DNA from 4 places in the Mesorhizobium sp. LMG17149 genome. Region 1 is predicted to be linked to each of the others. Evidence: predicted binding sites of a transcription regulator. Region 1 holds the regulator's gene; each other region holds the start of a gene.
What was found. Region 1 encodes LexA, which represses DNA repair genes until DNA is damaged. Its sites were predicted from a motif close to TGTTCNNNNTGTGTTCNG; they were not measured.
Positions count from the first base shown of each region.

Region 1 (5,961 bases):
CGGCTTCATTGGAGCGTTCGCGGTCGGTGTCCTCGATGCGCAGCAGCATCGTGCCGCCAGTGTGCTTCGCATACAGCCAGTTGAACAGTGCCGTGCGCGCGCCGCCTATGTGCAGATAGCCGGTGGGCGAAGGGGCAAAACGGGTGACGACCTTGTCGGACATGGAACTCTCGGAAACCATCTGAAGCGGGGTGCGGTTGCGCGGGCTTTCGCGCGCCCGGCGTTCATGTAGCATAGGGTGTCGAGGGCGCAAGGGGCAGACCCGATGGCTGGACGAGGCTGGGGCTCGGATCAGGGCGAGGACGCTGCCATCGGCGTCAGCGAACGGTCCCTGTTTGCGCCTCGGCCAGCCCCATTACCGCCGCCATCGCCCCTTGTGCCGGATCCCGGCAAGGCGCCCTTGCAAGCGGATGTCGCCGCCTCTGTTCCTGTTGCCGAAACCGGCAGGATCGTTCGCGTGCGCCGGCAAATCAGCCTGACATCACTGCCTCGCCTGCGCCACAGCGTGAACACGGCGGCGAGCCTGGAACTCGACCGGGGCGTGGCCTTCCTGCTGGTGCCGGTCTGCCTGGCGATCGGAGCGATCGGCTATTTTTCGCTGACGGCTGAACCCGACTTTGCGAGACCTGTCGCGGTTGTCATCTTGACGGGGATCTGTGCGCTGGTCTCGCGCTCATGGCCAAAGACCCATCTGTGTTTCATGGCGGCGCTTTTGTGCGCCCTAGGACTGCTTGCTGCCAAGGTCGAGACGTGGCGTGCGGGCACACAAATGTTGGGCTCGGAAATCTCGACGCAGGTGACCGGCCGCGTCGTCTCGCTCGACCGGATGGAAACTGGCCGTATCCGGCTGACCATCGACGTGACGTCGACCGCAAGACCGAAACTGCGCTATGCGCCGGAACGGGTGCGGCTTTCGGCACGCAAGATCCCGGCTGACGTGACCGCAGGCTCCCTCATCACTGGATATGCCAAGCTTTTGCCGCCGACTGGGCCGGTGCGGCCGGACAGCTATGATTTCTCCTTCGACAGCTATTTTGCCGGCATCGGCGGCAGCGGGTTCTTTCTCGGCAACCCCAAGCTTGTCGTCAGCGATGATGGCGACATGCCGCTGCCGGCCCGAATTTCCTCTAGCGTGGAAAATGCCCGCGAGGCCATCGCCGACCATATCAGGGCGAGCGTCGGCGGCGCCGAAGGCGAGATCGCCGCGGCGCTGATCGTCGGCGTGCGCGCCGGCATTCCCGATGACATCAATGAGGCGATGCGACGTACCGGCATCTACCACATCATCTCGATTTCGGGACTGCACATGGCGCTGGTCGCAGGCACCATCATGGGCTTGCTGCGCGGCGCCTTCGCCTTGTTTCCCGACTTTTCCGCGCGTCGCCCGGTCAAGAAGTATGCCGCCGTCGCCGCACTGTTCTCGATCGCGGCCTATCTCATCATCTCTGGAGTCGTCGTTGCCGCCGAGCGCAGCTTCATCATGCTGGCGGTGATGCTGATTGCCGTGCTGTTCGATCGAGCAGCACTCACCATGCGCAATCTGGCGATCTCGGCGATCGCCGTCATCGTGGTGTCGCCGCATGAGGTGGTCGGCCCGAGTTTTCAGATGTCGTTCGCCGCGACCGCGGCTCTGGTCGGCGCCTATGCCGGCTGGGCCGATCACCGCGCGGGAAAAGCAAGACCGCCGCCCCCAAAGCGATCCATGCCCGGTTTCCTGACGCGAAAGTTCGTGCTCGCGGCAACCGGCCTTGCCATGACCTCCATCATCGCCGGCAGCGCCACGACGCTGTTTGCCATCTGGCATTTTCAGCGTGTGTCGCCGCTCAGCCTGTTCGCCAATCTGGCGGTTATGCCGATCGTTACCGTCGTCATGTTCCTGGCTGTCGCAAGCGCGCTGCTGATGCCTTTCGGATTGGATTGGCCGGCCCTCTACCTGATGGGCAAGGGTCTGACGGTGATGATCGCCATATCGGGTTGGATCTCCGAACGTTCGCCTGTCGATGGGGTTGGGCTGATTTCGCAGCAATCTGTCCTGCTGGTGACAATTGCCCTGGTCATCGCGACGATGGCGACAACTTGGCTGCGGCTCGCTGCTCTGCCATTCGCGCTGGCAGGCTTGCTGACCGTCTCGGATACGCGCACGCCGGATGTGCTGATCTCGGAAGACGCCCGGCTGGTGGCGTTGCCGATCGGTGGCGGCGAGCTTGCCGTCAGCCGGGAACGGCCGAACGAATTCACCGTCGACAACTGGAAACGCGCCCTGACATCAGAAACCATCGTCGTGCCAGAGGTGTTCGACAAGAGCGATGGGCAATTCGACGTCGCGGACGCCGTTGAGCTACCGCCGGGATCGCCGTTCTATTGCTCCTCAGGCGTTTGCGTGGCCAGGCATATGTCCGGTGCGATCATTGCCTATGTCGAGGACCGCAAGGACACCTGGAAAGCCTGCGGCTTCGCCGAGCTGATCGTCATCAATGACGCCACCGCCTATGACGCCTGTCACAATCCGCTGGTTCTCGTCATCACCAAGCGGCAACTGGCTCGCAAAGGCAGTGCCGCCGTCTTCTTCGATCGCCAATCGGCGACCACGCCGGCGACAATCAGCTTCGCGGTGAACAGCCCATATCGGCCCTGGCACACGCAACGCAAATACTCTCGTGAGGCGAGGGGGCTGGCACCCTTCAAGAAACCCGAGAAGCCAGCGGCCAACCCGCAGCCGCCTCAGTAGCGGCGGATGAGGCCGACGAGCTTGCCTTGCACCTTGACCCTGTCTGGGCCGAAAATACGGGTTTCATAGGCCGGATTGGCGGCTTCGAGCGCAATCGAAGCGCCCTTGCGGCGGAACCGCTTCAGCGTCGCTTCCTCTTCATCGACCAGCGCCACGATGATCTCGCCGGGGTTCGCCGTGTCGGCATTGCGGATGATGACGGTGTCGCCGTCGAAGATACCGGCCTCGATCATCGAGTCGCCCTTGACCTCCAGCGCATAGTGGGCGCCGCCCATGATCATGTCCGGCGGCACGGAGATCGAATGCGTCTGATGCTGGATGGCATCGATCGGCACACCGGCGGCGATACGGCCCATGACCGGGATCGACACGGCGGAGACCGCATCGTCATCATTGCCGGGCGAGGGCATCCGCGAAGGCGCCGGCTTGATCTGCCGGCCAAGGGCACCACCCTGACCGAGACTGCCCTGGATGACGCTTGGCGAAAACTTCTTTGCCGCGTTGAGGCCGGGCGCGATGGAGTCCGGCAATCGCAGCACTTCCAGCGCCCGTGCCCGGTTGGGCAACCGGCGAATAAAGCCGCGCTCCTCAAGTGCGGTGATCAGCCGATGAATCCCGGATTTGGAGGCAAGGTCGAGCGCCTCCTTCATCTCGTCGAAGGATGGCGGAATGCCGCTCTCCTTCAGGCGTTCATGGATGAACATCAGCAGTTCATGTTGCTTGCGTGTCAGCATGGCGGCCCCCAGATTACCTGAAACCAGAATCGAAAAACAAACCCAGAACAAACACTATCTGTTCCAGTTGTGTTCTGCAACCGTTTAAAGTTTAATGAATTTGTTAAGGCTGCTGAAATTATTTGGGCTTGCCAGCGGGTCGCGATCGACAGGCGCCAACCACGGCAATGCGCCTGCTCACATTGAAACCATTATGGTTAATGACCTGTGGCTCATCCTCGACCCAAGGCTTGGCATCATCTGCCGATCGACCTCCACAAGGGACGCTATCAATCTTCGGGACGTTCGTTTGCCGTGAACGAAACGGAGCCAAAACGCCAACGTCTGTTGGCATTTGTGGCTGGAATTCAGCCCTCCGTCATCTGCCGGGCAGTGAGGGCGGCGACGGCAAATCGCGGAGATCGTTGCGTCAGGTAACGGCTTCCTTGACGGCGAAACGCTGGTCCTTCCATGCGCCCGTGCGCAGAATATCCTCCAGCACCTCAACCGCCAGCCACACATCCTTGTAGCCGACATAGAGCGGCGTGAAGCCGAAACGGATGGTCGATGGCGCGCGAAAATCACCGATGACGCCGCGCTCGATCAGCGCCCGCATGATTTGATAGCCGTGATCGTGAAGGAACGACACCTGGCTGCCGCGCCTGGTCGCGTCGCGGGTGGTCTCCAGCGTGAGGCCATAGGCGCCGCACTTTGCTTCGACGAGCTGGATGAACAGTTCCGTCAGCGCGACGCTCTTTTTTCGCAATGCCGCCATGTCGACGTCGTTCCAGATGACAAGCGCGCCTTTGAGCGCCCGCATCGACAGGACAGGCTGGGTGCCGCACAGAAAGCGGCGGATACCGGTGCCGGCAACATACCCCCGTTCGAAGGCAAAGGGCCGCGCATGGCCCCACCAGCCGCTGAGCGGCTGGCTGATATCGCCGTGATGGCGCTGCGCGACATAGATGAAGGCCGGTGCGCCCGGACCGCCGTTGAGGTACTTGTAAGTGCAGCCGATGGCGAAATCGGCATTTGCCTGATCGAGCTCGACGGGCAGGGCGCCGGCGGTGTGGCATAGATCCCAGACGATCAGCGCTCCGGCCGCATGAGCCTTGCGCGTCAGCGCCGCCATGTCGCGCAGTTCACCCGATTTGTAGTTGACGTGGTTGACCAGCACCACCGCGACGTTTTCGTCGATCAGCTCTTCGATGGTGGGCGCGTCGACGCCCGCGAGGCGCAGCAGGACGCCGTCCCGTGTCGAGGCCACGCCTTCGGCGATGTACAGGTCGGTGGGGAAACTGTCACCCTCGGCGACGATGACCGACCGGCCCGGCCGCATCTCCAGCGCCGCATGCAGCACCTTGTAGATGTTGGTCGACGTCGTGTCGCAGACGACGGTCTGGCCGGCCGCGGCTCCAATCAGGCGTCCGAGTTGATCGCCGAGTTCGATCGGCATCTCGAACCATCCGGCCGTATTCCAGGCTCGGATGAGGTCCTGGGCCCATTCCTGGGTTGCCGCCTGCTGCAGCTCGCCGAAAACGGCATGAGACGCTGCCCCCAGTGAATTGCCGTCGAGATAGATCACCCCCTCCGGCAGAATGAAACGGTCGCGCATGGCCCGCAGCGGATCTGTGGCATCCATCGCTTCGACTGCGGCGAGATCAGGAAATCCACTCATGGTCAGTCAGTCCCCGGTTGTTCGCGAAGGGTGTTCCGCCGCCGCGTGTCGCTGTTTTCATTTCGACGATGTCAGAGCCGGGTGCGGACCGTCCACAGTTCCGGGAACAGCACCACCTCGAGCATCTTCTTCAGATACGAAGCACCCGACGTGCCGCCGGTGCCGCGTTTCAGACCGATGATGCGCTCAACCGTGGTGACGTGGTTGAAGCGCCAGCGGCGGAAATAATCCTCGAAGTCGACCAGCTTCTCTGCCAGTTCGTAGAACATCCAGTAGCGCTGCGGATCGCGGTAAATGGTTTGCCAGGCGACCAGCACCTCTTCGTTCTCGGTTCGCGTCTCACGCCAGTCCGTGCGCCTGGCATCGGCACCGATGTCGAATCCGTTGCGCGCAAGCAGCAGCAGCGCTTCGTCGTAGAGCGATGGTTCGGTCAGGATCGCTTCCAGCTTTCCGCTCAGGTCGGGCCGGTGCTTGTGCGGCCCGAGCATGGCCAGGTTGCGGTTGCCGGCCATGAACTCGATGGCGCGATACTGCCAGGACTGGAAACCCGAGGACTGGCCGAGCGCGTCGCGGAACTCGGTGTATTCGCTCGGCGTCATCGTCCGCAGCACATCCCAGGCATTGTTCAGCTGCTCGAAGATCCGCGCAACGCGCGACAGCATCTTGAAGCTCGGCTCGAGCCGGTCGGCGCGGATGGAACGGATCGCGGCGCCGATCTCGTGCAGAGCGAGCTTCATCCAGAGTTCGGAGGTCTGATGCTGGATGATGAACAGCATCTCGTCATGCGCCGATGACAGCGGCGTCTGGGCCTCCAGCACTTTCTCCAGGTGCAGGTAGTCGCT
Region 1 covers NZ_JANIFL010000004.1:450,578-456,538, reverse strand. The annotation lists gene gltX (glutamate--tRNA ligase) at 1-163, opposite strand, end outside; gene NP945_RS11445 (ComEC/Rec2 family competence protein) at 266-2,728, shown strand; gene lexA (transcriptional repressor LexA) at 2,722-3,462, opposite strand; gene kynU (kynureninase) at 3,872-5,119, opposite strand; gene kynA (tryptophan 2,3-dioxygenase) at 5,191-5,961, opposite strand, start outside.

Region 2 (5,961 bases), on a different contig from region 1:
CGTCGAGATCGGCGAGCGTCCGCGCCACCTTCAGCACGCGGTGATAGGCCCGCGCTGAAAAGGCGAGCTTTTCGCTGGCGTCCTTGAGCAGCGACAGGCCGGCGGCGTCCGGCATGGCGATCTCTTCGATGACCGAGGGCGCGCAATGCGCGTTGGTGGTGGCGCGGGTGGCGCCGAGCCGCTCGAAGCGCTCGCGCTGGATGGTGCGGGCGCGTGCCACGCGCAGCGCCACATCGGCACTTTTCTCCGCCCGGTCGGGCCGGATCAGGTCGCTGGCCGAGACCGCCGGCACTTCGATCCTGAGATCGATGCGGTCGAGCAGCGGACCCGAAATGCGCGCCTGATAGTCGGTACGGCAACGCTCGCCGCGCAGGCAGCGATAGCCCGGCTCGCCGGCCATGCCGCAGCGGCACGGGTTCATCGCCGCCACAAGTTGGATGCGCGCCGGATAGGTGACGCGATGGTTGGCCCGCGCGATCATGCAGTCGCCGGTCTCCAACGGCTGGCGCAGCGCATCGAGCGTCTGCGGCGTGAACTCGGGAAACTCGTCGAGGAACAGCACGCCGTGATGGGCCAGCGACACCTCGCCTGGCCGCGCGCGGATGCCGCCGCCGACCATCGCCGCCATCGAGGCCGAGTGGTGCGGTGCGCGGAACGGCCGCCGGTCGGTCAATTTGCCTTCGCCGAGCTCTCCCGCCACCGAGGCGATCATCGAGACTTCCAGAAGCTCCTTCGGCGCCAGCGGCGGCAGGATCGACGGCAGCCGCTGCGCCAGCATCGATTTGCCGGATCCCGGGGGTCCGATCATGAGCAGATTATGCCCACCGGCGGCGGCCACTTCCAGCGCCCGCTTGGCGGTCTCCTGGCCCTTGATGTCGGCGAGGTCAGGCAAATCCAGAGCGGCGGCATGGATGCCGGCCTCGGGGCGCGACAGCACCTGCGTGCCGCGAAAATGGTTGGCGATGGCAATCAGGCTGCGCGGCGCCAGAATGTCGAAATCCTTTCCAGCCCAGGCCGCCTCCGGTCCGCAGGCGAACGGACAGATCAGGCCCTTGCCTTCCGCATTGGCGGCGATAGCCGCCGGCAAGGCGCCGGCGACCGCGGCAATCGTGCCGTCGAGCGACAATTCTCCAAGCACGACATAGCCGGCCAGCATGTCGCCCGGAATGGCGCCAAGGGCAGCCATCAGGCCAAGCGCGATCGGCAGGTCGTAATGACTGCCTTCCTTCGGCAGGTCGGCCGGCGCCAGATTGACAGTCACCTTCTTCGACGGCATCGACAGGCCGGAAGCATGCAGTGCGGCCTGCACCCGCTCGCGGCTTTCGGCCACCGCCTTGTCGCCGAGGCCGACGATGTGCATGTTGACCTTGCCGGGCGCGATCATCACCTGCACGTCGACCGGCACGGCCTCGATGCCCTGGAAAGCCACCGTGCGAACCCGCGCCACCATCGTGCAACCCCAATTCAGGCTGGCCCCAGCCCCTGCGATCAGGCCAGGAATGGCCCGCCGGGAAGACAATCACACTTCCCCGGTCAAATCAAGAACATTACGGGAACGCATGACCGCTTGGGTTGCAGCGGAAGCGAGCGCGGTTGCAAAAACGGAACATGGTTAAGACAAAATGAAAACGACTTACCCGCGCTTTCCCTCGACCGCGTCCCAGAACAGGCTTGCAATGTCGGCGCCGCCGAAGCGTTTGACTTCGCGCACGCCGGTCGGCGAGGTCACGTTGATCTCGGTCATATAGTCGCCGATGACGTCGATGCCGACCAGGATGAAGCCGCGCTCCTTCAGCGATGGGCCGATGCGGGCGCAGATTTCGCGCTCGCGCTCCGTCAGTTCGGTCTTTTCGGCGCGGCCGCCGACATGCATGTTGGAGCGGGAATCGTGTTCGGCCGGCACCCGGTTGATGGCGCCGACTGGCTCGCCGTCGATCAGGATGATGCGCTTGTCGCCCTTGCGCACGTCCTTGAGGTAGCGCTGTACGATGTAGGGTTCGCGGAACATCTGGCCGAACATTTCCAGCAGCGAGGCAAGGTTGCGGTCGGCCTCCAGCAGATGGAAGATGCCGGCGCCGCCATTGCCGTAGAGCGGCTTGACGATGATGTCGCCGAACTCCTTGCGGAAGGCGGCAACTTCGAGCGGATCCTTGGTGATCAGCGTGTCCGGCATCAGGTCGGCAAATTCGGTGACGAAGATCTTTTCCGGGCTGTTGCGCACCCAGGCCGGGTCGTTGACCACGAGCGTTTTCGGATGGATGCGCTCCAAAATGTGCGTGGTGGTGATGTAGTTCATGTCGAAGGGCGGATCCTGGCGCAGCAGGACCACATCCATCTCCGACAGGTCGGTACGCACCTTCTCGCCCAGCGAATAGTGGCTGCCCTTCTCGTCGCGCACCTGCATTTCCTCGATGCGGGCAAACACCTTGCCGTCGCGCAACGAGAGCCGATCCGGCGTGTAGTGGAACAGCTCATGGCCGCGCCGCTGCGCTTCCAGCGACAGCGCGAACGAGGTGTCGCCGGCGATCGACACGGTGGAGATGTGGTCCATCTGGACGGCGATTTTCAGCTTCATGGCGGGTCTCCGGCGGCTCGGATGGACGACTGTCTTGCCTGTACAGGCTCACTGCCCGTCTGCCAATCGCGACATTCCTGGGATTGGCATCCGACACCCGAATGCGCTGCTTTCATCGATCCTTCGAAACAGTCGCGGTTGCCCCTGGAAAATCGATTTCGCGATACGTTTCCTAAAGGGTTTGCTGCCAGTCTGAAAATAAATTCCGACGTCACAAAACAGGGACACCGATGCAAACTTCGTTTGGCACCGGTCAGGCAAACAGGGAGAGCACGGATCTGGCATTCACAGATCCGTTGACCGGGCTTGGCAACCATCGCCGCTTCTTCGACAAGGTCGATCGCCTGATCGCCGACCGTGCCGACGATCCCGCGCCCTTTACCGTCGGCATTCTCGACCTCGACGGCTTCAAGCCGATCAACGATCTGTTCGGCCACAAGGCCGGCGACGACATCCTGATCCAGGTGGCGATGCGGCTGCGCGCCTCGATGGACGGCCATTCCACGGTCTGCCGCATCGGTGCCGACGAATTCGCCTTTCTCTATCCCCTGGTGTTCAGCGAGGATGCAGCGGCCGAAAAGTCGCGCATGCTGATCGAGATCCTGTCGGCGCCCTATGATGTCGGCGAACGCACCGCCAGGCTTTCGGCCTCGGTCGGCTGCTCGCTGTTCTATTCGGGCGACGAGACCACGGAAATCCTCATCAATAAGGCCGAGACGGCGCTCTATCACGCCAAGCGTTCCGGCCGTGGCCGCGTCGTCGTCTACACCCGTGAGATGGAAGAGGCGGCCAAGCGCGTCACCCGCATCGAACAGGCGCTGCGCCGGGCTGTCTCGGCCGGCGAGGTGGAGCCGCATTTCCAGCCCATCGTCGACCTCAACACGCGCCGCACCATCGGCTTCGAGACGCTGGCGCGCTGGACAGATCGCGACCTCGGCTCGGTGCCGCCGACCGTCTTCATTCCCATCGCCGAGGAGCGCGGCATCATCGGCCCGTTGTCGCAGCTGGTGCTGCGCAAGGCGACCGAAGCGGCCAGAAGCTGGCCGAAGGACCTGTTCCTGTCCTTCAACCTGTCGCCATCGCAGCTCGTCGACCAGAACACCGGCCTGCACATACTGGCGATCCTCGATCGCACCGGCTTCGATCCGCGCCGGCTGGAGATCGAGATCACCGAGACCGGCCTGATGAACGACCCGGCCTCTGCCGCGCAGATCGTCGAGGATCTGCGCCGCGTCGGCATCCGCGTCTCGCTCGACGATTTCGGCACCGGCCAGTCCTCGCTCGGCCGTCTGCGCGAATTCCATTTCGACAAGCTCAAGATCGATCGCGCCTTCGTCTCCTCCATTCTCGACGACCGTCCCTCGGAGCACATCATCCGCGCCATTCTCGCAATGTGCGAGGGGCTCGGCATGGACGTCGTCGCCGAAGGCATTGAGCAGGAAGCGCAGGCCGACCGCCTGGTCCAGTTCGGCTGTGCCGGCGGGCAAGGCTATCTGTTCGGCAAGCCCGTCGATGCCGACGCCACGCTCGGCTATCTCCGCGATTCCTTCCGCGGCGCCCTGCGCGCCAAGGCGATCTGACCGGCGATTCCCCGTAGTCCGTAATCCCGACGATGCCGCTGTGCGCACCCGGTGCGGCGCATTGTCGTTTTGTCTGACATAAGCCCTGAAATTTGGCGGTTCGCCCTTGCCCGCGCGCCTTGCGTGGCTAGGATGCGCGCCGGTCACGCTACAGCGCCGCACGTCTTTCAAGACGCGCAAAGGACGCTGTAGCATTTAACATTTGCGCATGTTCCCTTTCCGAAAATCGATGCGATTTTCGGGGTCATGCGCTGGGAGACAACAACGATGATGCCATCGGCGCATTTTGCCGACCTCGAAGGAGCCTCGGTGCTGATCACCGGCGGCGGTTCCGGAATTGGTGCTGCCCTGACCGAGGGCTTTGTGCGTCAAGGCGCCAATGTCGCCTTCATCGACATCGCCGACGGCCCGAGCACGGCTCTTGCCGACCGCATCGAGAAAGCGTTCGGCAAGCGGCCGCTTTATCTCAAGACCGACCTACGCGACGTCGAGGCTCTGCGTGCGTCCGCCGCGAAGGCCGCCGAGGCGCATGGCGATGTCACCGTGCTGGTCAACAATGCCGCCTGGGATGAACGCCACGCAGTCGAGGACGTGACGGTCGAGTTCTGGGACAACAATCAGGCGATCAATCTGCGGCCGCATTTCTTCACCGCGCAAGCGGTGGCGCCGGGCATGAAGCGGGCCGGCGGCGGCTCAATCATCAACTTCACCTCGACATCCTATCTCATCAACCACCCCGACATGCCGTCCTACACGGCCGCCAAGGCCGGTATCCTCGGTCTGACCAAGGGGCTGGCCGGCAAGCTCGGTATGGACGGCATCCGCGTCAACGCCATTGCGCCCGGCTGGGTGATCACCGAGCGGCAGAAGGAGCTCTGGGTGACCGAACAGGGGCTTGCCGCCCATGTTGCCAAGCAGTGCATCAAACAGGTGATGCAGCCCGACGACATTGTCGGCACCGTGCTGTTCCTGGCCTCGGACGCCTCGCGCATGCTGACAGCGCAGATGCTGATCGTCGATGGAGGTTTCCTGTGAACCCAGCCGGCAACGCACCGGCGGTCGCCGCCGTCGACTGGGGCACGACCCGCATGCGGGTCTGGCTGATAGACGGGCAAGGCAAGGTGCTTGCCGAACGCCGTGGCGACGATGGCCTGATCACGGCGCAGCAGAAGGGCTTTTCGACCATCCTCGAAGGGCATCTGGCGGCGATGGGAGCACCAGCGGCGCTGCCCGTCATCATCTGCGGCATGGCCGGATCCCGCCAGGGCTGGCTGGAAGCACCCTATGTCACCGTGCCGGCGCCGCTTAGCGCCATCCTTGCGGGTGCCGCCAGCGTGCCCGGCCAGAGCCGCGACATCCGCATCGTTCCGGGCCTTGCCCAGCGACTGACTGACGCGCCCGACGTCATGCGCGGCGAGGAAACCCAGCTTGCCGGCGCTGGCTTGCCGGCCAAGGGACGCCAGCTGGTCTGTATGCCCGGCACCCATTCGAAATGGGTGCTGGTCGAGGACGGTACTGTCACCGGCTTCGGCACCTGGCCGACCGGCGAGCTGTTTTCGGTGCTTGCCGCGCATTCGATCCTGCGCCATTCGCTCGGCGAACATCCAAAGCCCGTCACATCGGACAATCCGTTCTTCCGCCGCTGGTGCGAAACCGCATTGAGCGATGGCGGCGATGTCACCTCGCGGCTGTTTTCCATCCGCGCCGCCGGCCTGCTGCAGGATCTGAAAGCCGACGATGCCGCAGCCTGCCTGTCCGGCCTTCTGATCGGCGGCGAGATCGCCTCCGCCAGCCGTCGGCACGGCG
Region 2 covers NZ_JANIFL010000016.1:33,419-39,379, reverse strand. The annotation lists gene NP945_RS29615 (YifB family Mg chelatase-like AAA ATPase) at 1-1,450, opposite strand, end outside; gene gshB (glutathione synthase) at 1,634-2,575, opposite strand; gene NP945_RS29605 (bifunctional diguanylate cyclase/phosphodiesterase) at 2,806-4,155, shown strand; gene NP945_RS29600 (SDR family NAD(P)-dependent oxidoreductase) at 4,423-5,190, shown strand; gene NP945_RS29595 (2-dehydro-3-deoxygalactonokinase) at 5,187-5,961, shown strand, end outside.
Region 2: the regulator LexA is predicted to act here: its motif matches at 1,541-1,558, upstream of NP945_RS29615 (YifB family Mg chelatase-like AAA ATPase).

Region 3 (5,961 bases), on a different contig from region 1:
CCTTGCCTTCGCGCCGGCGCAGATAGGGGTGAACCATGTCGCCCTGGATCGGGCCTGGCCGAACAATCGCAACCTCGATGACAAGATCGTAGAAAGTACGCGGTTTGATGCGCGGCAGCATCGACATCTGGGCGCGGGATTCGATCTGGAAGGTGCCGAGCGTGTCGGCCCTGCGGATCATCGCATAGGTGCGTGGATCCTCGGCAGGGATCGTCGCGAGATCGAGAGTGATGCCCTTGTGCTCGGCCAGCAGATCGAAACCGCGCTTCATGCAGGACAGCATGCCGAGCGCCAGCACGTCCACCTTCATGAACTTCAACGCGTCGATGTCGTCCTTGTCCCATTCGATAACCTGACGATCCTTCATCGCGGCTGGCTCGATCGGCACCAGATCGTCGAGCCTGTCGCGAGTCAGGACGAAGCCGCCCGGATGTTGCGACAAATGCCGCGGCGCGCCGATCAACTGCCTGGCCAAGTCCAGCGCCAGACGCAGGCGACGGTCGCCGAGGTTGAGGTTCAGCTCCTCGGCATGTTTCGGCTGGACGCCTTCGTCCGACCAGCCCCACACTTGCGAGGACAGCATCTTGATGAGGTCTTCGGGCAGTCCAAGCGCCTTGCCGACATCGCGCAAGGCGCCCTTCGAGCGATAGCGGATGACCGTCGAGCAGAGCGCGGCGTGTTCGCGGCCATAGGTTTCGAACACCCATTGCATGACGATTTCCCGACGCTCATGCTCGAAGTCGACATCGATGTCAGGCGGCTCACGCCGCTCCTCCGAGACGAAGCGTTCGAACAGCAGGTCATTGCGGTCGGGATCGATCGAGGTGATGCCGAGCACATAGCAGACGGCGCTGTTGGCTGCTGATCCCCTGCCCTGGCAGAGAATGCCCTGGCTGCGGGCAAAGCGAACGATCGAGTTGACCGTCAGAAAATACGGCGCGTATTGCAGCTTCTCAATGAGCTGCAACTCGTGCCTGAGCGTGCCAACGACCTTGTCCGGCACGCCCTCGGGAAAGCGCTCCGTCGCGCCCTCCCAGGTGAGTTTCTCCAAGGCTTGCTGCGGTGTCAGACCCGGCAGCATCCGCTCCTCGGGATATTGATAGGCAAGCTCGTCCAATGAGAACCGGCAGCGCTCGGCGATCTCGATCGTCCGCGTGAGCGCTTCGGGGGAGCGGCTGAACAGCCGTGCCATTTCATCGGGCCGCTTCAGGTAGCGGTCGGCGTGCCGCTCGCGCCGAAACCCGGCATCATCGATCGTCACATTGTGCCGGATGCAGGTGACGACGTCCTGCAGGATGCGCCGTGACGGTTCGTGGAACAGGACATCATTGGTGACAACCGTTGGCACGTGGGCCTGTCCGGCAAGATTGGCCAGATCGTGCAGCCGCAGCGCCTCGTTGGGACGGCGCCGCAACGTCAGCGCCATATAGGCGCGATCGCCAAATGCCTCGCGCAACCGCCTGAGCCGGAGCGCGCATTCGTCGTCGGCCTGGTCGGGCACGAGCACTGCAAGAAGCCCCTCGCCATAGGCGACAACGTCAGCCCAATGCAGCACGCATTTCGCCTTGCCGCCACGCTTCTTGCCCAGCGACAGCAAGCGGCACAGCCGCGAGTAGGCCGCGCGACCGGTCGGGTAGACCAGGATGGAAATCTCTTCCACCAGATCCAGCCGGCAGCCGACGATCAGCCTGACGCCGGTTGCCTTTGCAGCCTCGTGCGCGCGGACAATGCCGGCCAGACTGTTGCGATCACAGATGGCAAGGGCGGGCATTCCCATGCTGGCTGCTTGCGCGAACAGTTCCTCACAGGAACTCGCGCCCCGCAGAAAGGAAAAATGCGAGGTGCATTGCAGCTCGACATAGCACGCGTTCATCCGAAGATGCCGTGCAGGAACCAGCGATGCGAGCCGGTCGCGGTATCCTCGCCGTCGCCTGCGCGATAAATCCAGAACCGCTCGCCGGCTTCGTCCTCGACCTGGAAATAGTCGCGCACGGCAGTTAGCTCGGCGTCGCGCTTCCACCATTCGCCGAAAACCCGCTCGGGACCATCAGCGCGCTTGATCCGTCGACGGATGCCTTTCCAGGTGAAGCTCGCCGGCGGATGGTCCGGTAGCAGCGCAATGGCCTCGATCGGCTCCGGCACGGCAAACAGACGAGCCGGACGCGGCCAATGGTCTGGCCATGCGTCGCCGGTCTCAGCGGATGCAGCGGCTACACGCCGGAAAGATCGCTCGGGCACATCGCTGGCAACCGGGGTAAACCGATAGAGCTTTTCCTCACCGACACGGTTGCCGAGTGTGTCGATCAAATCCGAGATGTCTGCATCCCGTTGCTCGATCAGCGACGAAACGGTCTGCCTGGGTGTCAGTGATTCTGCCAAGGGCGCGGACAGGCGCATCAACTCGATGCCGAAACCCGGATCGACCATCTCGATCTTGTCGCAGAGCAACCGTGTCAGCCGCTTCACATCGCGGACAGGCAAGGCCATGCCGACGCGAACGGCTTCGATGCGGTTGTCGACGCGGTAGAGCAGCAGGTCGAGCCGCCGGGCCCCGAGGCCTTTGGTCTCGAGATCGACACACAGCGCTTGAACAAGCTTGCCGACATAGCGCGCGATTGTCTCGGCCGCACCGATGGGCTCGCCAAAGGCACGTTGGACTTCGACCACATCCGCTGACCGCACCGGCTCAATCGGCTCGGCGAGGCGTCCAGCAGCCTGGTCAAGCCGGCGGCCGAGTTCCGGCCCGAAGCGCAACGTCAGTGGCGCGCGCGGCTGCTGCAGAAGCTCGCCTACCCTGTCGAAGCCGAGAACCCGCAAACCCCTGACGATTGCGTCGGGCAACCGCAGTGCCGCGATGGGCAGTGGAAGAATCGCATCCTGGGTTGCGTTGACGGCGACCACGCTGACGGTCTGCTTCACGTATCGCGCCACCGCATGAGCAGCACCCCAGCTATCCGCTATGGCTGCGCGCGCCGAGAAGCCGACCTTGCCGAGATGTTCGACCATATCGGCCAGCATCAAGCGTTCACCGCCATGAAGATGATCGGCGCCCGTGGTATCCATCACCAATCCGTCGGGAGGATCTGCTGCGACAATCGGCGCGTACCGCCGCAAAGCCCACAGGGCCAACCGATCCAATGCCTGCGCGTCTGCTTCAGGTTCGGCATCCATGACCGCCAGCCCCTGGACGAGGGCCTGCGCCTTCGTTGCCGGCATTCCAACGCGCAGGCCCGCTTCCAGTGCCGCGCGATCCACCGCAGTCACCAGGCGACGATTACCGTGCCGCCCGACCAGCACCAAAGGCTTATCCGGTGGCGGCGAGACGTCGCCCAATTTCCTTCTGAGCCGGTCGGTCGACCAGCTTGGAAGGAATAGCGAGACGACCCTTGGCATCACAAGCCTCCACTTCGATATCGAGTGTTTCCCCTCCACGAGACCGGATCAGTTCAAGTTGCCATCGCGCCCGACCAACGCCGGGCACAGGCAGCGGTCGCGACGGCAGCACGGAAACTCGCCAGCGGGTGACAGACGCCGTGGGCTGCCCGAAATCGGCGGCTTCGGTCTGGCGGCGCCAGCGGCGGATGGCGATGCCCATCGCGCCGGAGCCTTCCGATGCCAGTTGCAACCGGCGCGAGGCCGTCATGGACAGGCGCGCCACTTCCGCGACCACAGCTCCAAGCCCGACATGCCGCAGACCTTCCTCGAAGCAGGCGAGCAAGGATTTGTCGTCACCGGCTTCGACATAGATCACCCGGTCGGGATGAAGTCCGACCTGTGCGATTGCCGGTGCAAACAGATCCTGGCGCGTCACGCACCACAGCACCTTGCCTTGCGTCCTCGCTGCAATCCCGGCTGCAAAAAGCGACGCTGCAGCGCCATCGATCGCTCCATTGCCGCCGCCGGCAACTTCATGAAGTGCGCCAAGCGCCACACCCCCGCCTGGCAGATGACTGTCGATCGAGGAGATACCGAATGGGAGCACCGCTCTTTTGCGCGCATTACCGCCTTCGAGACGCGCAATGCGATCTCGCAGATCGGAAATAGCAGCGTTTGGCGTCGATGCACTCATCTGTCCCCTGAACGCGACATGGTGGCGGAATGTTCCTCATTTGTTCCCTTCCTAATAAAGAGTCAATGCCATGGAGAGTTTGCGCTGCGGAAGAAATTTTGTCGCGACCGCCCGGTGGCACCGAAAGAACCGTTTGCCAGCAGGACGAGGCGTCGAAGGCCACCTGTCCTGTTGGGATGTTCGCGCCGGCGGTTGGCGGCGCACAAGGAAAAACGCGTATAAACCGCAGTCCTGCGCGCGTCCGCAATGGCGGACATTGTCGCGCGCGGGACGGAGGAAATTCGCCCCCGCCGCGGGCGGTTAACAGGACAGCCGTAGGAGCGTCAGCATAGCGCCGGCCGCAGGACGGGACGCGGGACCGACTGTCCCCGTCCGCGGTGGTCCGCGTGTAGCATCGGCCATGAATGCAGTTGCGTTGGGATTGAGCACGAAGCCTCAACCGATTGCCAGATCTTCCCTATCCAAATTGGAAAACAACCATTTTTCCAAACCATCAGGAGTCTATTGACACCTTTGTTCTTATTTTGTTCACTGTTGGTGATTGATACTGGAGGCGAACCGTGGAACTTCGCTTGAACATTGAAGGTGCAACGCCCGAGGAACTGGCACGCGGGGTCGCGGCAGCCGAAGCAGTCTTCTCGCGCGCCGGCATTACGGCTTTGCAAGGCGCGGAAGGTTTGTTCGCGTTGGAAGGCTGGGATATCAAGGGCTTCCCGGAAGACGACCAGCCAACCGAGGACGAGGACCAGGCTGCTTCGGTCTGGATGGAAGCCGACGAGGCTGCGACGACTGCATGTTGTGCGGGCTGGCCGGAGGATAAAGTTCCGGGCCATCAGATCTTGGAGCTGATCGACGTGCCCCGAACGAGATTGCAGGCCGAGGCGCTCCCGGACACGTGGCCGGCGCGCAAACAGCTCTATCCCGATGTTGTCACCCGATTGGAGACCACGACCGGGCCGGACCGCCAGATCGATTTCGATATTGCCTTCGTTCTTGGTTGGGTGCCCGAGCGGCCGACGCTGGATCAGGTCGAGCCGCTTTCGGAAAATGGCGACCGTATCCCCTTCTTCACCAGCAACCTCGCCCAGGTGGAAGAAATGGCTCGCAAGGCACTCAAGGACTGGACGATCGAGATTGACCAGGACCCCTACGATGCCCACGTTTTCGATCCTGCAGCCAGCGAAGACGGTGAAGAATTGCGGATGGCGGCATGGCGCGATTTCGACGGCTCCCTGCTTATGGAGAAGCCACCTGCAAATCCTGCAATCGCACTGACCCTGGCGATGATGCGCGGCCAGTCGATGCATTTCGATTAGCGGTGAACGGGTTACACGGCCATCGTCGATCGATCGTGCTTGGCCACTCCAGGTCGCACGCTGGATGGCTAAAAACCTGACCAGCCCACACCGCACCCGAGGAGAGAACCATGTCAGAAAAACCACCCTATATGCCGACCGGCATTGGAACAGGCATGATGAGCGACGACGAGACCAAGGTCGGCGTTCTGATATTCGAAACGGCGCAAGGGAACTTCGACTTCGCAGTCAATCTGCAGGCAGTCGATATCCTCACCAAGGCCATCAACAAGATCGAGATGCATCTTCGCTCCGGCAAGACGCGCTGAGTGTCCGACGATGTGCCAGATCAGAAAAGCCGAAGCCAGGACCTTCGGGAGATCACGCAGGGACCAGGCATCGTGCGGAGGGGCGGCTGGGCGTCGCAAATCCGTTGTCAGTCGCCGACTGGCTCGGCTGGAGGAAACGCTCGGAAGCCAGTGCTCTCGCGCACGACTCGCGGCGCCGGGTTGACGGACTGCCGCTGCGATCGATCACGACTTGCTCACGCTGCATGCCGGCGGTAGGTGGGCCCGGCCATGTAGCGCTCTCCCGTTA
Region 3 covers NZ_JANIFL010000003.1:569,981-575,941, reverse strand. The annotation lists gene NP945_RS08915 (error-prone DNA polymerase) at 1-1,873, opposite strand, end outside; gene NP945_RS08910 (DNA polymerase Y family protein) at 1,870-3,393, opposite strand; gene NP945_RS08905 (ImuA family protein) at 3,305-4,069, opposite strand; gene NP945_RS08900 (hypothetical protein) at 4,630-5,385, shown strand; gene NP945_RS08895 (hypothetical protein) at 5,496-5,693, shown strand.
Region 3: the regulator LexA is predicted to act here: its motif matches at 4,100-4,117, upstream of NP945_RS08905 (ImuA family protein).

Region 4 (5,961 bases), on a different contig from region 1:
CTCCCCCACGTGGGGGGAGATCGATGGTCGCTATCGCTTTCGCCAAATTCCAACACTGAAAGTTCGCAGCGAGGGCAAAGCTGCCAATCTCCCCCCTTGCGGGGGAGATGTCCGGCAGGACAGAGGGGGGTGTTCAAGCGCCCTGCTTCCCATGGACTTCGAACCTTACATGCGGAGGCTCCATGTTCGCCAAGATCCTGATCGCCAATCGCGGTGAGATCGCTTGCCGTGTCATCCGGACGGCGCGCAAGATGGGTGTGCGCACTGTCGCCGTCTATTCGGATGCCGATGCGAGATCCCTGCATGTCGAGATGGCCGACGAGGCGATGCATATCGGCCCCTCGCCCGTCGGAGAAAGCTATCTGCGCGGTGACAAGGTCATCGCCGCGGCCCTGGCAACGGGCGCACAAGCCATTCATCCCGGCTACGGCTTCCTGTCGGAAAATCCCGATTTCGTCGACCAGGTGGCGGCGGCGGGGCTGATTTTCATCGGCCCGTCGGCGGCCTCGATCCGGGCCATGGGGCTGAAGGACGCCGCCAAGCGGCTCATGGAAAAGGCCGGCGTGCCGGTCGTGCCGGGCTACCATGGCGAGGCACAGGAAATCGTGCTGCTTGCCTCCAAGGCACGCGAGATCGGCTACCCGGTGCTGATCAAGGCGCGCGCCGGCGGCGGCGGCAAGGGTATGCGCCGGGTCGAGCATCCCGATGAGTTTTCCGAGGCGCTGTCCAGCGCGCGGCGCGAGGCGAAAGCCGCTTTCGGCGACGACCGCGTGCTGGTCGAAAAATATGTCGACAAGCCGCGCCATATCGAGGTGCAGGTGTTCGGCGACAATTTCGGCAATGCAGTGCACCTTTATGAACGCGACTGCTCGGCGCAGCGCCGCCACCAGAAAGTGATCGAGGAATCGCCCGCGCCCGGCATGACCGAGGCTTTGCGCAAGGCGATGACGGATGCGGCGGTGAAGGCCGCCAAGGCGATCAATTATTCAGGCGCCGGCACCATCGAGTTCATCGTCGATGCCTCGCAGGGCCTGAAAGCCGACCGCTTCTGGTTCATGGAGATGAACACCCGCCTGCAGGTCGAACATCCGGTCACCGAAATGGTGACCGGCACCGATCTGGTCGAGTGGCAGTTGCGGGTCGCCAGCGGCGAAAAGCTGCCGAAGACGCAAAGCGAGATCGCGCTCGTCGGCCATGCCTTCGAGGCGCGCATTTATGCCGAGGACGCGACGAAAGGTTTTCTGCCGGCAACGGGCACGCTGCACCATCTGAAATTTCCAGACGCGGCCTCCGAAGGCGCCACGATGCGCATAGAGACAGGCGTGCGGGCGGGTGACGCCATCTCGCCCTATTACGACCCGATGATTGCCAAGCTGGTCGTCCACGCCACGGACCGTCAGGGGGCTCTGGAAGCGCTTGGCGCGGCGCTATCCCGGACCGAGATCGCCGGCTCGACCGTCAACACCGCCTTTCTTGCCGCTCTGGCCGCCGATCCGGATTTTGCTGCAGGCGATGTCGACACCAGCCTGATTGGCAGACACCAAGAAACCTTGGCGACCGTCCCGCCGCCGAGCGACGAAACCATTGCTGCCGCCGCTCTTGCGGCCTCCGGTGCCGGCGCAACCCCGTCATCCGACGATCCGTGGTCGTCGCTTGTCGGCTATGCCCATTTCCACAGCGTGGCGCGACGCACATGGCTGAGGTTCGGCGAAGACGATATCGCGGCGAAGGTTTCGGTGCGGGCGGACGGACGATTCCAGGTCGCGCTGGACAAGCCCTATGGCGACACCAATTCGCATGATTTTCGCGCCACGCCACGCCTCGCCCGCTGGCCAGGCCATATCACCGTGTTCGAAGGCGCCGTTGGCTACACCTTCGCCGTGCCGGACCCGTTGGCACGGGCCGATGAGGCGGCGGCAAGCACCGGCAGCCTGCGTGCGCCGATGCCGGGATTGGTCAAGCTGGTGCGCGTGGGAAAAGGCGATACGGTGATCAAGGGCCAGCCGCTGCTGATCCTCGAGGCGATGAAGATGGAGCACACCATCGCCGCGCCGCATGACGGCGTGATCGCCGAGATCGCCACAGAGGGCGCACAGGTCACCGACGGAACGGTGCTGGTGCGGTTCGTCGAGGAGCACAACGCCGCGACCACAGCAGTGAGCTGACGGTTCGGAAGGCCACGACAGGGGAAGCAAAAAAATGGCCGGGATGAACCCGGCCATTTCTCTATGCCATCCAGTCGCCAGGGTGGCGATTACTGCGCGATCGGCGCGTATTTGCCGTCATGCCACTGGTTGATGTCGTAGCTGGCATTCTTGAGGTCGCCCTTCTCGTCGAAGGTGACATCACCGACAACGGTGCTGATCGGCGTACCGTTCTTCAACGCTTCGGCAACCTTGGCCGGGTCGTCGCTGCCGGCACGCTTGATGCCTTCGGCGAAAGCCTGGATGGTGGCGTAAGAGAACAGCGTGAAGCCCTCCGGCACGAAGCCGCCGGCCTTGATCTTCTCGACGGCTGCCTTGGCTTCCGGCTTTGCCTGTGGATCCGACGGGAAGACGAACATGGTGCCCTCGCCGGCCGGGCCGGCAACCTGCCAGAATTCGGGCGAGGCGATGGAGTCCGGCATGATCAGCTGGAACTTCAGGTTCTGTTCCGCCGACTGACGCAGGATCAGGCCGGCTTCAGGATGATAGCCGCCGAAATAAACAACGTCGGCCTTCAGATCCTTGAGCTTGGTGACGAGAGCCGAATAGTCCTTCTCGCCAGCGTTGATGCCGTCATAATAGACCTCCTTGAGGCCGCCGGCATTCATCGTTGCCCTGACGGCGTCAGCCACGCCCTGTCCGTAGGCGCTCTTGTCATGCAGGACGACGACATTCTTGCCGGCAAACTTCTTGGCGATCCATGGGCCGATGAAGGCGCCCTGCGCATCGTCTCGCGTATAAAGGCGCATGATCGTCGGCCAGCCGGCCTTGGCTGCCGCATCGGTCAGCACCGGGTTTGACGAGGCCGGGCTCATCATCAAGGCGCCGGCTTCGGCATAGACAGCTGATGCCGGAATGCTGGAACCCGAGCAGGCATGGCCGTCGATGAACTTGACGCCATCGGCGACGACGCGGTTGGCAACCGACACGGCCTGCTTGGGATCGCATTGGTCGTCTTCGATGCTCAGCTTGATCTGACGACCGTCGACACCGCCCGCGGCGTTGATCGCATCGGCGGCAGCTTGTGCGCCCTGCTTGAACTGATCGCCGATGGTGGCGAGCTGTCCGGTCATCGGGCCGACCACCGCAAAGGTGATGTCGTCTGCGAATGCGACCGGCGTGCTCAACATCAGGCCGAATATGGCCGCGTTCAAAATACTCAATTTTTTCATGATGGTAGAACTCCTCCACTCACGCGCGGCCGCCCCGGCCGCGCTTCTTCCAGAGAGGCCGGACAATTTCATCCTTCATTCGGCCTGTCTAGGCGCATTGGCGCCGCTCGATTGGGCCTGCAAGACGTCATCCACGCAAAAAGCCACGCCAGCCTTGTTCCGGCTGGTCGCGGCTTTTTTGCCCGTCGAGCAATCTCCAGGCGCCCCCGCGCCTAAAAATCCGCTCAGCTTCCCTGTGTCGCGCACGACTGGGCCTTGCAGCCTGCCGCGTTCTTTCCCTTGCCTTCGTGACCGTCTTGCGCGGCCTTCAATTTCGCCGGGTCTGGCCGTCTGTGCGGCTTTGATCCCGGAGCTTCCCTGTCTTCGATGGATCTGTTTGCGATTGGCAGATTTCAGTGCATGGTCATCCATTCGCGGGCTTCGCGCAGCGCCGTGGCGATCTCGACCTTCGACATGGCGGCCGACAGTTCCGAGCGCAGCTCGGCGGCGCGGGCCGAGCCCTTGATAGCGGCGATGTTGAACCATTTGTGGGCGGCAACGACGTCGGTCTCGCAATCGCGGCCGGTCGCATACATCATGCCCAGTTCGAAAAGGATGTCGGCCTGGGCAGTTGCTCCCATGGCGCCGAAACCTGCTTCAAGCATTTCAAAACGTGCCATTTCAATCCCCTGTTTTCCGGCCCTGTCAGGCTCCCGAGAGCTGCCTTCTTTCGTCTTGCCGGCTGCTCTTCCGATGCTTTCGAGAATGCCGTGCAGGCTTGAATCCGTCGTTAAATGGCGTGCTTAATTTGAGGAAAACAAAGCTAAAACAAGAGGTAAACGCCGAAATTCGTTAAGGATACAAACCCAGCAATTCAGCCTGCTTGCCTCAAATTTGACGAAAGTTTTCTCGCGCGGGGGCAAGACTTCGCTAACCACGGCGAACAAAGGCGATGCGCCGATCGTTTCATTTCATCGTCGAGGAGGCGCTTTCAGGCGGCTGCAAAATCCCAAAGTCTTCCGCTACGGCACCGCTTTTGTTTTGCCGGGAGCTGGATTAGCTTACGTTTGCGTAAGCGGCAGACCGGCGAGGCGGAGCATCCGGCCGGACATCCACAGGGAGGAAGACATGTTTCGAAAACTGAGCCTGGCCCTTGCGGCCACATTGATCGTGGCGAGTGCGGCATGGGCCGATCCGATCGAAGGCAATTGGAAGACGCAGGCCGGCGAAACCGCGGCCATCGCCGGCGGCGGCTCGTTTTCCATCACGCTCAAGTCCGGGAAATATGCCGGCAAGACCATCGGCTCGCTCAAGGCGACAGGCGACAACAAATATGCCGGCAACATCACCGATCCGGCAAACGACAAGACCTATTCGGGCAAGGCGACATTGTCGGGCAGCTCTCTCAAGATGAGCGGCTGCGTGCTCGGCGGACTGATCTGCAAGAGCCAGACCTGGCACAAGCTCTGATCGAGCGCATCCTTGCGACATGATGACGGGGCCTCGACGGGCCCCGTTTTCGTTTGTCGACACATCCTGCGCCGATGATGCTCGATACCCACCGGCGGCTATCCAAACCGACGCCGGCGCCGTCGAAACCCGTCAATCATCTTGAACGGCAGATGAACGCCGGCATCAGAGCCGGTTCAGTTGCATCAGGGCATTCTCCGGCGTGTTGAAGGAGACCGACCCAATGCTTGCTCGCCGCTTCACCATCGTCTGCCTGCTGGTGAGCCTGTTTGGAATGTTCTTCGCCATCCTCGTCGCCGAAGCGGGCCGTCCGGCCCGCGCCTGGGACGAAGCCAGTTCCAGAACCTGCCGCCTCGCCTGCCCCACCCATCTTCGCAACTGACCAAAGAAACCAAGACCTCGAAAGAAAAGCTGAACGCCATGAACCGCATCGCCGCCAACACTCTCAAGACCCTTCGGCTTCTGCCGCGGGCGGCGCTTATCCTGACGGTGCTGGCCGCTCCGGTTCTGGCCGTGCCGATGATGCGCACTGACGCCGGCTCGACGATCGACGCACCAGCCCTGAAGAAGTCCGGCGTCGGCTTTGTGCTCCTGGTCAGCCTGCAGCGCGGTTGAAGAAAAACGGCGCTTTGGCCGCCTTCGGTCGCGACACCCCTCCCAAGTGCCGATCCAAGTCTCTATATTGAGCCATGGAAAAGCGAATCTACCCACAAGCCATCGAATCTGTCGTCATGCCGGAGCCTTTTGGCCGGCAAAGCTTTGATAGCGCCGAAAAAGCAGTCAAGGCACTGCAGGCGCTTTACGACCGCAACACCAAATTCCTGCGCGACTCCTTTGCAGAGCTGGCGGCAGCAGGCGGCGACAATGGCAAGCGCTACCGGGCCTTTTATCCGGAGATCGGTGTCACCACCAACTCGTTCACCCAGATCGACTCGCGCCAGGCCTATGGCCATATGCCGACGCCCGGGCATTTTTCCACCACCATCACCCAGCCGGGCCTGTTCGAAAGCTACCTCGTCGAGCAGTTGCGCCTGATCATGCGCAATCATGGGGTTGCGGTCACGGTGTCGGAATCGACCACACCCATCCCGCTGCATTTCGCCTTCCTTGAAGGCACCCATGTCGACGGCGCGACG
Region 4 covers NZ_JANIFL010000002.1:262,193-268,153, forward strand. The annotation lists gene NP945_RS04600 (acetyl/propionyl/methylcrotonyl-CoA carboxylase subunit alpha) at 183-2,165, shown strand; gene NP945_RS04605 (ABC transporter substrate-binding protein) at 2,255-3,376, opposite strand; gene NP945_RS04610 (hypothetical protein) at 3,452-3,787, opposite strand; gene NP945_RS04615 (sel1 repeat family protein) at 3,769-4,035, opposite strand; gene NP945_RS04620 (DUF2147 domain-containing protein) at 4,484-4,825, shown strand; gene NP945_RS04625 (hypothetical protein) at 5,049-5,207, shown strand; gene NP945_RS04630 (hypothetical protein) at 5,246-5,440, shown strand; gene NP945_RS04635 (AMP nucleosidase) at 5,557-5,961, shown strand, end outside.
Region 4: the regulator LexA is predicted to act here: its motif matches at 4,169-4,186, upstream of NP945_RS04615 (sel1 repeat family protein).